DNA from 4 places in the Enterobacter sp. UNJFSC 003 genome. Region 1 is predicted to be linked to each of the others. Evidence: predicted binding sites of a transcription regulator. Region 1 holds the regulator's gene; each other region holds the start of a gene.
The links. The regulator PurR, encoded in region 1, represses purine synthesis genes. The targets are predictions, from matches to a motif close to CANGCAAACGTTTGCNTG.
Positions count from the first base shown of each region.

Region 2: a site for PurR is predicted at 2,039-2,056, ahead of V5P19_RS14385 (NCS2 family protein). Genes of this name have one in related genera too.
Region 3: a site for PurR is predicted at 1,958-1,975, ahead of pyrC (dihydroorotase). Genes of this name have one in related genera too.
Region 4: a site for PurR is predicted at 1,148-1,165, ahead of purT (formate-dependent phosphoribosylglycinamide formyltransferase). Genes of this name have one in related genera too.

Region 1 is NZ_JBAKHK010000002.1:255,935-259,144, reverse strand. Features, by position in the region: gene punC (purine nucleoside transporter PunC) at 1-37, opposite strand, end outside; gene punR (DNA-binding transcriptional activator PunR) at 152-1,063, shown strand; gene purR (HTH-type transcriptional repressor PurR) at 1,080-2,105, opposite strand; gene V5P19_RS07280 (YnhF family membrane protein) at 2,403-2,492, shown strand; gene V5P19_RS07275 (MFS transporter) at 2,656-3,210, shown strand, end outside.
Region 2 is NZ_JBAKHK010000005.1:116,129-119,338, reverse strand. Features, by position in the region: gene V5P19_RS14390 (AsmA family protein) at 1-476, opposite strand, end outside; gene V5P19_RS14385 (NCS2 family protein) at 596-1,987, opposite strand; gene gltS (sodium/glutamate symporter) at 2,188-3,210, shown strand, end outside.
Region 3 is NZ_JBAKHK010000002.1:484,116-487,325, reverse strand. Features, by position in the region: gene bssS (biofilm formation regulator BssS) at 1-255, opposite strand; gene dinI (DNA damage-inducible protein I) at 528-773, opposite strand; gene pyrC (dihydroorotase) at 848-1,894, opposite strand; gene V5P19_RS08430 (lipoprotein) at 2,021-2,581, opposite strand; gene mdtH (multidrug efflux MFS transporter MdtH) at 2,705-3,210, opposite strand, start outside.
Region 4 is NZ_JBAKHK010000001.1:749,257-752,466, reverse strand. Features, by position in the region: gene ptrB (oligopeptidase B) at 1-291, opposite strand, end outside; gene V5P19_RS03480 (tellurite resistance TerB family protein) at 375-1,028, opposite strand; gene purT (formate-dependent phosphoribosylglycinamide formyltransferase) at 1,199-2,377, shown strand; gene kdgA (bifunctional 4-hydroxy-2-oxoglutarate aldolase/2-dehydro-3-deoxy-phosphogluconate aldolase) at 2,418-3,059, opposite strand; gene edd (phosphogluconate dehydratase) at 3,099-3,210, opposite strand, start outside.

The sequences.
Region 1 (3,210 bases):
CGGCGAGCCAGACTAAAAATCCTTTATGAGGTTGCATTATTTCTTCTCCTTGAGGAGGCAGGTGTACGTTGGCGCAGAGTGTAGGGAGTGCAAAGCGGCTTGTGAAACGCTAATATTTGGCGGGTGCATTCAAAAATTTTGCAGGCAGAAAATGTGGTCAGATTATTCTCTTGAAGTTGTGGATGCCGTCGCGCGTAACGGCAGCTTTAGCGGTGCAGCGCAGGAGCTACACCGCGTGCCCTCGGCGATAAGCTATACGGTACGCCAGCTGGAAGAGTGGCTGGCGGTTCCCCTGTTTGAACGGCGTCATCGCGACGTTGAGTTAACGCCTGCCGGGGCGTGGTTTTTGAAAGAAGGGCGATCTGTTATCAAAAAAATGCAGATCACCCGAGAACAGTGTCAGCAGATTGCTAACGGCTGGCGAGGGCATCTTTCCATCGCGGTAGATAACATCGTCAAACCGGAACGAACGCGGCAGATGATTGTTGATTTTTATCGTCATTTCTCGGATGTGGAGCTGCGGGTGTCCCAGGAGGTGTTCAACGGCGTCTGGGACGCGCTGGCGGACGGCAGGGTGGAGATGGCGATTGGGGCAACCCAGGCGATCCCCGTCGGGGGGCGCTATGCGTTCCGCGATATGGGCATGCTTAACTGGAAATGCGTGGTGGCGCGTGAGCATCCGCTGGCGACAATGGAAGGGCCGCTGAGCGATGACGCGCTGCGCAACTGGCCGTCGCTGGTGTTGGAAGATACCTCGCGCTCGTTGCCCAAGCGTATTACCTGGCTGCTGGATAACCAGCGCCGGGTTGTGGCCCCGGACTGGGAATCATCCGCGACCTGCCTCAGCGCCGGGCTGTGCGTTGCAATGGTGCCTGGCCATTTTGCGCGCCCGCGCATTGACACGGGTGAATGGGCTGCGCTGACGCTGGAGAACCCCTTCCCGGATGCCGCCTGTTGCCTGACATGGCAGCAAAGCGATGTATCACCTGCAATGGCCTGGCTTCTGGATTACCTGGGAGACAGTGATACGCTTAACCGGGAGTGGTTACGGGAGCCAGCGTAGCGGGCTCCGTATGAGATTAACGACGGTAGTCGCGGAACGGACCATCCGCAACGGAACGGCGTTCAATAAGGCGAGGATGAACTTCAATTGACTGGGATTCTTCTCGCTTGTTGACGATCCTGTCCATCAGCATATTGAAGGCTGTTTCGCCCAGTGAATCTTTTGGCTGGTGAATGGTGGTCAGCGCAGGGGTAAAGAAGCGCGCGTTACGCACGTTGTCATACCCGATGACGGAAATATCCTGCGGTACGCGCAGCCCCAGCTCATCTGCCGCACAGAGTGCACCCATCGCCATGATGTCACCACCACAGAAGACGGCGGTCGGACGGTGCGGCTGGGAGACAATCTGCTGCATCGCGCGATAGCCTGATTCGGGTTCAAAGTCACCCTGAACAATCCAGTTTTCCGGCACCGCGATCATCGCTTCTTCCATCGCTTTCATAAACCCGGCCAGGCGGCCCGCACCGGTGTTGCGCTCCAGCGGCCCCGGTATCACACCAATTTCGCGGTGACCGCGTTCCACCAAATAACGTCCCGCCATATAACCGCCTTCGAAGGCGTTATCAATCACGGAATCGGTGAAGTCGGCACGCGCTTCACCCCAGTCCATAACGACCATCGGTATGTGGCGATACTCTTCAAGCATGGAAAGCACCGACTCCGGGTACTCGGAGCACATCACCAGCAGACCATCCACGCGCTTCTGCGCCATCATTGACAGATAGGCTCGCTGTTTTTCAATGTTGTTCCACGCGTTGCCCAGGATAAGGGTATAGCCTTTCTGGAAGCAGTTTTTTTCTACCGCTTCAATGATCTCGGCAAAATAGGCCGCTTCACTGCTGGTGGCCAGCAAACCAATGGATTTGGTGTGATTAACTTTAAGACTGCGCGCAACCGCACTCGGCGAGTAGTGCAGTTCCTTGATCGCTGCCCAGACGGCATTGCGCGTCTCTTCCGCAACGAAACGGGTTTTGTTAATAACATGTGATACGGTTGTAGTGGAAACGTTTGCGCGTTTTGCCACATCTTTAATTGTTGCCATTAAATGTCACTCCAGACCATATCCTAAGCTCCTGAAAAACATGAAGGTAAACGTTTGCCTTCTCTCACCCTTATTACGCAATCTGGAATTGCGACACGCCGGGAAAACGACTCAGGACGTCAGGAGGGGGTCAATGGCCGGTACGCTAATAAATTTAGCGTGGAATTTTGTCCTATCTTGGTGAAAAGGGGAAGAGCAAAAGTGGATATCCGTTTAAATCCAGGAAGATTTTTGACGTAAACTGTGTAAAAATGAGCAGACTCACTTTTTGTGGGGGGATTAAAAGGAGAAAAATTGATGAATACCGATCTGAAGTTTTCGCTGACGACGACCGTGATTGTGCTGGCGCTGATTGTTGCCGCAGGTTTGACGGCAGTACTGCACTGATTTACGCGGAGGGAGCGTTCTCTCCCTCCTGCTTATCCCGATTGTTACCCCTCTGGCAAAAATCTTTTGCCAATTTGTTAACTTCTCATTTTTTGTGATTGATGTCATGCTTTCCGCTTCTTTGTTCTGTGTTACGACATAACACGGCATCCGGAGTTGACGCATGAAAATCAATTTTCCCCTGCTGGCCCTGGCGATCGGCGCTTTTGGGATTGGCACCACTGAATTTTCCCCGATGGGGTTATTGCCCGTTATCGCCCAAGGCGTAGAGGTTTCTATCCCTGCGGCCGGTATGTTGATCAGCGCCTACGCCATTGGCGTGATGGTGGGGGCTCCGCTGATGACGCTGTTGCTTTCGCATCGGGCGCGACGCAACGCGCTGATTTTCCTGATGGCCATCTTTACGCTGGGCAATGTGCTCTCCGCCATTGCGCCGGATTACACCACGCTGATGCTGTCCCGTATTCTGACCAGCCTGAACCACGGCGCCTTCTTTGGGCTGGGCTCTGTCGTTGCCGCAAGCGTGGTGCCCAAACATAAGCAGGCCAGCGCAGTGGCGACCATGTTTATGGGGCTGACGATTGCCAATATTGGCGGCGTACCTGCTGCAACCTGGATGGGGGAAGCGATCGGATGGCGGATGTCCTTCCTCGCCACTGCCGGGCTGGGTGTGGTGGCGATGATCGCCCTGTTCTTCTCGTTACCGAAAGGCAGCGCG
Region 2 (3,210 bases), on a different contig from region 1:
ACGTTACCTGCTTCTGGCTGCCACGGGCTGACGCCGCCTGTCACTTTTTGCGCGCTCAGATCCCATTCAGTGTTCGGGCTGTTAAAAGCCATATTATTCAATTGCAAACGGTCGGCCTGGAACGGCAGCGGCGCGGTCTGCGGAGAAAGATTTAGCGTGCCATCGAACAGGGTGATGGTGTCCATATGGAGAGGATCGGTGACCTGACGACTGCTTAAACCAATATCGACTTTTTTAGCAACCAGCGTAGCGGGCTTGCCGTCACGGCCAAAGGTGACGTTTTCCAGGATGATGTGGGAAGGCGACGAAAAACGGTGATCCATCAGGTCGAAGTTGAGTTCGTAATCGGTATTCACCGTTACCCAACTGCTGACCTGGGACGCGCCCCAGCGGGTCTGGAGCAGAATATAGAATGCCAGCACCACAACGAGCACGGCTACCAGTAAATAGATGAGCAGCTTTCCAATAAATTTCATGGTCTTCCATCCCGTGAAACGCACATAGAGGAGTTATGCACGATTTATGCGCAATCCTCAAGGCGGGAATGGTGTAAAGAGATGTCACGGCAGGCGTTGACTGCCTGCCGTGATGGGGATCAATTTTTTTCAGGCGGGAAAACGAGGTTCAGTACGATAGCGGTGATACCACCTGCCGCAATGCCGGAAGAGAGCAAGTTTTTCACCCAGTCCGGCGCAAACTGCAGGATCAATGGCTGCTGAGAAACGCCCAGACCGACGGCCAGCGACAGCGCAATAATCATAATGGCGCGACGGTTCAGCGGCTCGCGGGAAACGATACGCACGCCGGATGCGGCGATGGTGCCGAACATCACCAGCGTTGCGCCGCCCAGTACCGGCTCGGGAATGTGCTGCACAAAGCCGCTTACTGCCGGGAACAAGCCAAGAACAATGAGCATCAGCGCGACCACAAAGCCGACGTAGCGGCTTGCAACGCCGGTCAACTGGATCACCCCGTTGTTCTGCCCGAAGCAGGAGTTCGGGAAGGTGTTGAATACCGCAGAGACAAACGAGTTAAGACCGTTTGCCAGCACGCCGCCTTTCAGGCGTTTCATGTACAGCGGCCCGGAAACCGGCTGTTCAGAGACGTCGGACGTGGCGGTGATATCACCGATGGTTTCCAGGGAGGTAATCATAAAGACCAGCATCAACGGCAGCAGCAGACCCCAGTCAATCCCCAAACCGTAATAGAGCGGGGTCGGGATGGTGATCAGCGCGGCATTAGTAGGTGCCGTGTTCTGCGGCAACATGTCCAGCGCCCACGCCATCAGATAACCGGCCGCCATGGCGATCACCAGCGATGCTACGCGCAGGTACGGGTTACGCTGGCGGTTAAGCAGAATGATAATAGCCAGTACCACTCCGGCCAGCAGCAGGTTCTTAGGTGCGCCGAAGGTGTGGTCACTCATTGCCGCATAACCCCCGCCGATGGAGGTCAGGCCGACCTGGATCAGCGACAGGCCGATAATCATCACGACGACACCGGATACCAGCGGGGTGATCACGCGACGTGCCAGGTGCAGTACGCGAGAGATCACCATCTCCGTACAGCTTGCCAGCATCAATGTGCCGAACAGTGCTGCCATCATCGTCGGAACGTCCGCTCCGCCGGTTTTCAGCGCCGTGCCACCCATAATCAGCGGGGCGACAAAGTTAAAGCTGGTGCCCTGGATCGACAGCAGTCCTGACCCCACCGGACCCCAGGCTTTAATTTGAATAATAGAGGCTACGCCGGAGGCAAAAAGCGACATGCTGATGATGTGTTGAGTGTCCTGAGCGGGTAAACCGAGCGCCTGACAGATCAGCAGCGCCGGGGTGATCACCGCAACAAACATCGCCAGGAGATGCTGACAGGCGGCGAACAGCGTCTGCGGCAGCGGTGGACGGTCTTCAAGGCGGTAAATCAATTCGCTATTTTGCTTCTGCGCAATCGGTTGCGCATCGGGAGACTCTATGGTGTTAACGGACATCGGCGGCAATCCCACGGTGGAAAAGCGGGCATTTTATCTGACCACCTGGTAAAAGCAAACGATTGCCAGCGAAAATTAATGTAATAGCCACCCTTGAGGTATGGCTTTTCCCGTGTCGATGTCAGAAAGTCCCCTACAATTTCCAATAAGAGCGCGTAGTGCCGCGTGAAAAGGCTGCGTGCGCATAACAGGAACTGCTTATGATCCAACTCGATACCTTATCCACTCTTGTTGCCGCAACGCTGGTGCTTCTGCTCGGGCGCAAGCTGGTGCACGGCATTCCGTTACTTAAGAGGTACACAATTCCGGAACCCGTCGCGGGCGGGCTGCTGGTGGCTATCGCGCTATGGGCGTTGAAAAAAAGTATGGATCTGGAGTTTGGTTTCGATATGTCGCTCAGAGATCCGCTGATGTTGGCGTTCTTCGCGACCATTGGCCTGAATGCGAACCTGGCCAGCCTGCGGGCGGGCGGTAAAGTGTTGGGCCTTTTCCTGGTGGTGGTCATCGGGCTGCTGCTGATGCAAAACCTGATTGGGCTCAGCATGGCGTACCTGCTGGGCTTGGATCCGCTCATGGGCTTGCTTGCAGGCTCCGTGACATTGCTCGGCGGCCACGGCACGGGAGCCGCCTGGGGTGAAGTGTTTGTCGAGCAGTACGGGTTTGAGAATGCGATGGAGGTGGCGATGGCCTGCGCCACCTTTGGCCTGATTCTGGGAGGGTTGCTCGGCGGGCCGGTGGCGCGGTATCTGGTGAAACACTCGCCAACGCCAGAAGGCATCCCCGACGACACGCTGGCACCAACGACCTTCGAAAAACCGGATGCCGAACGGACTATTTCCTCGCTGGTATTGATTGAAACCATCGCATTAATCGCGATTTGCCTGACCGCAGGCAAATTTATTGCGCAATGGCTGGCCGGTACGGCATTTGAATTACCGACCTTCGTCTGCGTGCTTTTTGTCGGGGTTTTGCTGAGTAACGGCCTGGCGATGCTCGGCTTCTACCGTGTTTTTGAGCGGGCGGTGTCGGTCATGGGCAATGTCTGCCTATCGCTGTTCCTGGCAATGGCGCTGATGAGCCTTAAGCTGTGGGAGCTGGCCTCGCTGGCGCTGCCCATCTTCGCCATTCTGGCCGTGCAAACTCTGTTTATGGCGTTTTATGCCATCTTTGTTACCTGGCGGGTGATGGGGAAAAACTACGATGCGGCGGTTCTGGCGGCGGGT
Region 3 (3,210 bases), 230 kb from region 1:
TTAGTGCCGTTTATACTCATTTTCCTGATAGTCGCCAGATTCTATTTTTGCAATACCTGCTTCTAAAATAGAAATAAACTGACGGGCGACGTCTGTTGTAAGCCACAGCGTCTGTCCAACTTCCGCTTCTTCACGGTTGAGTTGATTTGGGGTCTGGTAGTGCAAACGCAGCATCAGCGCATCGTAGCTATCTACGGTACTGATATCCCAACCGACAAGCGGATGGGTCTGGATGACATCACTATTCTTTTCCATTATAACCCCCTTAATGCGTGTTAGAAGACAACGGCTTTGAGGTTCAATGCATGTTTTTCTGAAAGCAATTTCAGTATATCAATAAATAAGGGTTCTGAAGGGAAAAATAAACAGCTGGCAACACATTTTTCTGCTTTTTAGGATTGTTCGAGCAATAAAACACCGTCTTGTTCACGATTTTCTAAGAAGATGCTGAAATAATTTGAACTTCAGGAATGAGAATCAAAAAAAGCCGGGGCGACCCGGCAAAAAAAACAATGAGGGAGCAAGATTTAATCTGTGATGAACCAGTCGTCGGCGCTTTCCCACGTTTCCTGAAGGATTTCGCTAATACGGTCTTTATCTTCTTTTATGCCGCCGATGACGGACAGGTTGTTTCCGGACGCGTAACGGACCGTGACGGTGCCGTCGTTTTCAGGAAAAGTGCTGTTAATACGACGGGATAACTCGCCCGCCAACGCATCAAGTGCGCCAGCAGGCAGAATGGTTGTTTTGGCAATGGTGACTTCAATACGCATAAATGCCCCCTGTGTAATATACTGTTTATTTATACAGTTATATTATGAGTTTGACAACAAGGGGCTGCGTTTTTTTAGCGTTTAACCGTCCAGTGCACGGTTTCGCCTGCCAGGAAGGGGATAAGCGTGTCGTCGGTCAGCGCGATAGATTCCTCGACCTGGCTCTCTTTGCGCTCCAGTTCAATGAAGGTGTCGTTCACGGGCAGTCCGTAGAAGCGCGGGCCGTTAAGGGAGCAGAAGGCTTCAAAATGCTGGAGCGCGTTCATCTCTTCAAATACGGTGGCATAGCTCGCAAGCGCGGTGGGTGCGTTGAAACAACCGGCGCAGCCGCAGCTGGCTTCTTTACGATGGCGTGCGTGCGGCGCGGAGTCAGTCCCCAAAAATGCGCGCGAGAAACCGCTGGCCACCAGTTCGCGTAACGCCTGCTGGTGGATATTACGCTTGAGGATCGGCAGGCAATACAGGTGCGGACGAACACCACCAACCAGCATGTGGTTGCGGTTAAACATCAGGTGCTGAGGTGTAATGGTCGCGGCGATGAGTTCGTTGCCGTCGCGGACATAGTCAGCCGCGTCTTTGGTGGTGATATGTTCAAACACCACTTTCAGGGCCGGAAGGCGCTGGCGCAGCGGCTCCATCACGGTTTCAATAAAGCGGGCTTCACGATCGAAGATATCAATATCGGCATGCGTCACTTCACCGTGTACCAGCAGAGGCATACCCAGTGTTTGCATACGTTCCAGTACGGGCATGATGGCATCAATACTGGTGACGCCGTGGCTCGAGTTGGTCGTGGCATTGGCCGGGTAGAGTTTAGCTGCAGTGAAAACCCCTTCGTTGAATCCGCGCTCGACTTCGTTGGGGTCAAGCGAATCCGTCAGGTAGCAGGTCATCAGCGGGGTGAAGTCATGTCCTGCCGGAACGGCATCGAGAATACGCTGGCGGTAGGCGATAGCAGCATCGACGGTGGTGACTGGCGGAACCAGGTTAGGCATAACAATCGCGCGGCCATAAATTTCGCTGGTATAGGGCACGACGGTTTTGAGCATATCATTATCACGCAGATGGATATGCCAGTCGTCAGGGCGGCGGATTTTGAGAACCTGGGGTTGTGCAGTCATGGAAGCTCCGGCTTGTCAGGAATCAGTCATTAGGATGGCTGTTTTTGCCGGACACAAATCATAAGCGTAAACGTTTTCGTTTGCACACTTTTCCGTAAAAAAAAGGGCGCCTAAGCGCCCTTCAGGTTAATTGGTGAAAGGAATAATGATCTCTCCCGGTTTCACCTCTATCCCTTTTGCATATTTCTTCGCGAGCGCTTCGCCTTTGCTCTTGTCTTCGCTTAACACATACGCCGGCTGTTGGTTAAAATAGTTGCGCAGCGACTGGTTCAGGTAGGGCATAAGGGTTTGCAGAACCGGTTTCATTTTGTCCGGAGAAACCACGGCATCGACCACTTCCATTTCCTGCAGGAAAATTGCCCCTTTTTCCTTATTAAAGACCGGCAGCGCCTTAAGCTTCAGCTTGATGTTCGCTTTCTGGTTGCCAAAGAGCGAGGTCATGTCCAGATTTGCGTCTCCGGAAAGGGTGACCTTATTTGGCTCTTCACGTCCAATCTGGCTGGTGAGGTTGCTAAGGACGATATGCGCATCGGCAAGGCCCGGCACGCCAATGTCTTTAGAAAAATTGTTATGCTTTTCCAGCGCCTGATTAATTTCCTGCTCGCTGACGGTGTACTGCGTAAGCTGATTACAGCCGACCAACAGGCCACTGACAATGAGTGCAGCGGCAATGACAATCTTCTTCATAGTGTTCCTCAACGAAAAATCGGCGCATCTGTCCTGTTGCGCCAGTATGTCAGTGTGAAATGGCAGAAACCAGCAGAAAAAGCTGATAATAGAGGCGGGAGGGTGCCCCGCCAGCGGGAAGGGCTACGCGCCCGGCTCGAGCATACCGCTTGATATGCGCTTCTGGCTAAACTGCCACCACAGGGCGATGAGCGTCATAAAGCCCACCATACCGAGCATCATCCACGGCAGTTCGGGTTGATTAAATGCTTTACCGGCGTCGAACAGCCAGCCCCCACCCGCATAGCCTAACGCGCCGCCCAGCGCTAGCCCGAGACGGCTAAATCCCATATAGCTCCCGCGGGCGCGCGAGTCCGCCAGCGAGGCGCTCAGCGTTTCGCGCGCAGGCTCCGCGATGATGGAGCCGATATAGAAGGTGCAAATCAAGGTAAATAGCTGCTGCAGCGAATTGACGAGGCCAATGGGCATCATGCTTAGCGTCATCAAAAGCAGGCCTGCCATCAGGCGGTGTTCCAGGCGAAAACGTCGTTCGCTCCAGCGGGCAATGGGGTAAAGCAGGGTCAATGAAAGACAGGCTTCAATGGCGTACATCCATTTGACGGCGGCAGGCGTGCCCGCAATGTCGTTTA
Region 4 (3,210 bases), on a different contig from region 1:
GATAGGGTATTCATTTCCGGGTTCATAGACGTGGCGATAGCGGTAGCCGTTTCTGCTCCAGGGCGCAGAGATATCGCGCTGGGGAATACGTTGCACCATTTCATGCAGCAATTGTTCCTGCAGCGCCTGCTGGCTGGACATGACCTTGTGGCCGTAGTCATTTTCCTGATGCAGATAGTCGAGCACGTCAGGCTGCGAGCGCGTATCGTCCCGCAGCCAATAATAGTTGTCGATGCGCGTATCGCCATGCGTGGTGATCGCATAAGGCGTACGTCTGGCTTTTGGTGGCATGGCATGTTTCTTTTGAGTTTTACACCCTATAAGGGTGGCAAAACCCACGCATGATGCAAGCGAAACATGACCTTAAATGGCACTTAGGTGCCCTGTAGCGCCTGTTTTTGCTGCTTTATATCCTGCTCGATACCCTCGCGGACCTCCTGCGGAATTTTCAGGGCATCCCCCAGGGCATTCAGGTAGCTGCGCTCCATAAAGTGATCGACATCAATGGCGGCGCAGCTGAGGAAGTAGAGCTCCAGCGCCTCTTCCTCATTTTTAACGCTTTGCGCCAGACGCTGCGGATCGAGCGGCTGTTCAATAGCCTGAGCCACAAGCGATCTCCCCTGCTCTTCTACGCCCGCCTCGCTGAGCTGCTGTTCTATCGCCGCGCGTTCTTTATCGTCAATGTGCCCGTCGCTTTTCGCGGCAAACACCAGCGCAAGAATAAGGCGCTCCGTTCGGAGATCCATCGGCGAGGCATGCTGCCCAAACTGGGGTTCATCCTGATGCGCGGTACGGATTTTGTCCTTGTATTTATTCCACAGCACGGTGCCTGCGATGGCCCCCCCGCCGGCCAGCAGAGCACCGGTGCCATATTTTGCCAGCAGCTTACGGGAAGATTTGTTAGCAACCAGCAGACCCGCCAGACCGCCCAGCGCGCCCGGTACCAACAGCTTACTCAGCCCCTGCTCGCCGGAAGACGACGCTTTCTGACCTAACATGGATTGCAGTTGATTCAACCAGCCTGACATAGTTTCCCTCACTTAACGGTGAATATGCCTCCCAGCGTATGCGAGCGGGTGTCAGGAAATGTCTGGCAGGACTAAAGATGCGCAAATTTCTGCCTCTCTCTTTGGCCCCTGACAAGACAGACGCAAACGTTTTCGTTTATACTGCGCGCAACTTTTTCAAGGGGATGATTATGACTCTTTTAGGAACTGCGCTGCGGCCGGCAGCGACGCGCGTGATGCTGCTGGGTTCAGGCGAACTGGGCAAAGAAGTTGCCATTGAATGCCAGCGCTTAGGCGTTGAAGTGATTGCCGTGGACAGATACGCCGACGCGCCTGCGATGCATGTTGCTCACCGCGCGTATGTCATTAACATGCTGGATGGCGATGCCCTACGCGCGTTAATTACCCGTGAAAAGCCGGACTTTGTGGTCCCTGAAATTGAAGCTATCGCCACCGATACGCTGCTCGCCCTTGAGCAGGAAGGTCAGCGCGTGGTGCCTTGCGCCAAAGCCGCAAAGCTGACGATGAACCGCGAAGGGATCCGTCGCCTGGCGGCGGAAGAGCTGGCATTGCCCACGTCACGCTACCGTTTCGCTGGCGATAAGGCGGCCTTCCTGCAGGCTGTCGAGGAGATTGGCTACCCGTGCATTGTTAAGCCGGTGATGAGTTCATCCGGTAAAGGCCAGAGCTTTATTCGTGACAGCAGCACGCTGGATGCTGCCTGGGATTATGCCCAGCAGGGCGGGCGTGCTGGCGCCGGACGCGTGATTATTGAAGCCGTAGTGAAGTTTGATTTCGAAATTACCCTGCTCACCGTGAGTGCCGTAGATGGCGTCCACTTTTGCGACCCAATCGGTCATCGTCAGGAAGATGGCGATTACCGCGAGTCATGGCAGCCACAGCAGATGAGCAACCTGGCGCTGGAACGTGCGCAGGACATTGCCCGTAAAACGGTGCTGGCGCTGGGCGGATATGGTTTGTTCGGCGTGGAGCTGTTTGTCTGCGGTGACGAGGTTGTCTTCAGCGAAGTCTCCCCTCGTCCACACGACACCGGCATGGTGACGCTGATATCGCAGGATCTCTCTGAATTTGCCCTGCACGTGCGCGCCTTCCTCGGCCTGCCCGTTGGCGGCATTCGTCAATATGGTCCTGCGGCCTCGGCGGTGATCCTGCCGCAGTTAACCAGCCAGAACGTCACGTTTGATAACGTCGACCGCGCGGTGGGTGCGGGAGTACAGGTGCGTCTGTTTGGGAAACCGGAAATCGACGGTTCGCGTCGTCTTGGGGTAGCGTTAGCGACCGGGGACAACGCGGATGACGCGGTTGAGCGAGCCAAAAAAGCCGCCGCAGCGGTGAACGTCGCAGGATAAAAAAACGGGCCAAAAGGCCCGTTTTCATGCTATCAGGCGCTTACTGCTTCGCACCTTCAACTGCTTCACGCGCCAGTTTCGTAATGCGATCCCAGTCACCCGCTTCCAGCGCATCCGCCGGAACCAGCCATGAACCACCGATGCACAGCACGCTTTTCAGCGCCAGGTAGTCACGGTAGTTCGCCGGAGAAATACCGCCGGTTGGGCAGAAACGAACCTGCGAGAATGGACCCGCAATGGCCTGCAGCGCTTTGGTGCCGCCGTTCGCTTCAGCCGGGAAGAATTTGAATTCTTTCAGGCCGTAATCCATGCCCAGCATCAGCTCTGACACGGTGCTGATGCCCGGGATCAGTGGAATAGTCCCTTCCGTTGCCGCTTTCAGCAGAGGCTCGGTCAGGCCAGGGCTGATGGCAAACTGCGCGCCTGCTTCCGTGACTTCAGCCAGCTGCTGCGCGTTCAGCACGGTACCCGCACCAATAATCGCGTCCGGCACTTCTTTGGCGATCGCGCGGATAGCGTCCATCGCACACGCGGTGCGCAGGGTCACTTCCAGAACACGGACACCGCCGGCAACCAGCGCTTTCGCCATAGGGACGGCGTGCTCCAGTTTATTGACCACGATAACCGGCACGACAGGGCCAGTTGTCAGGATTGCTTCTGCACTTGTTTTCCAGTTTTTCATCAGAGTTTTCTCTCGCCAGATCGATAAAATCAAGTCGTCTTAAAACGTAATACAGGTTGCACCCTGCTCCGCGCCGGAAAGTTTCTCACGCAGCGCACCAAACATTTCGCGTCCAGTGCCCACGCGCGACGCGCTCAGGTCAGGAATATGT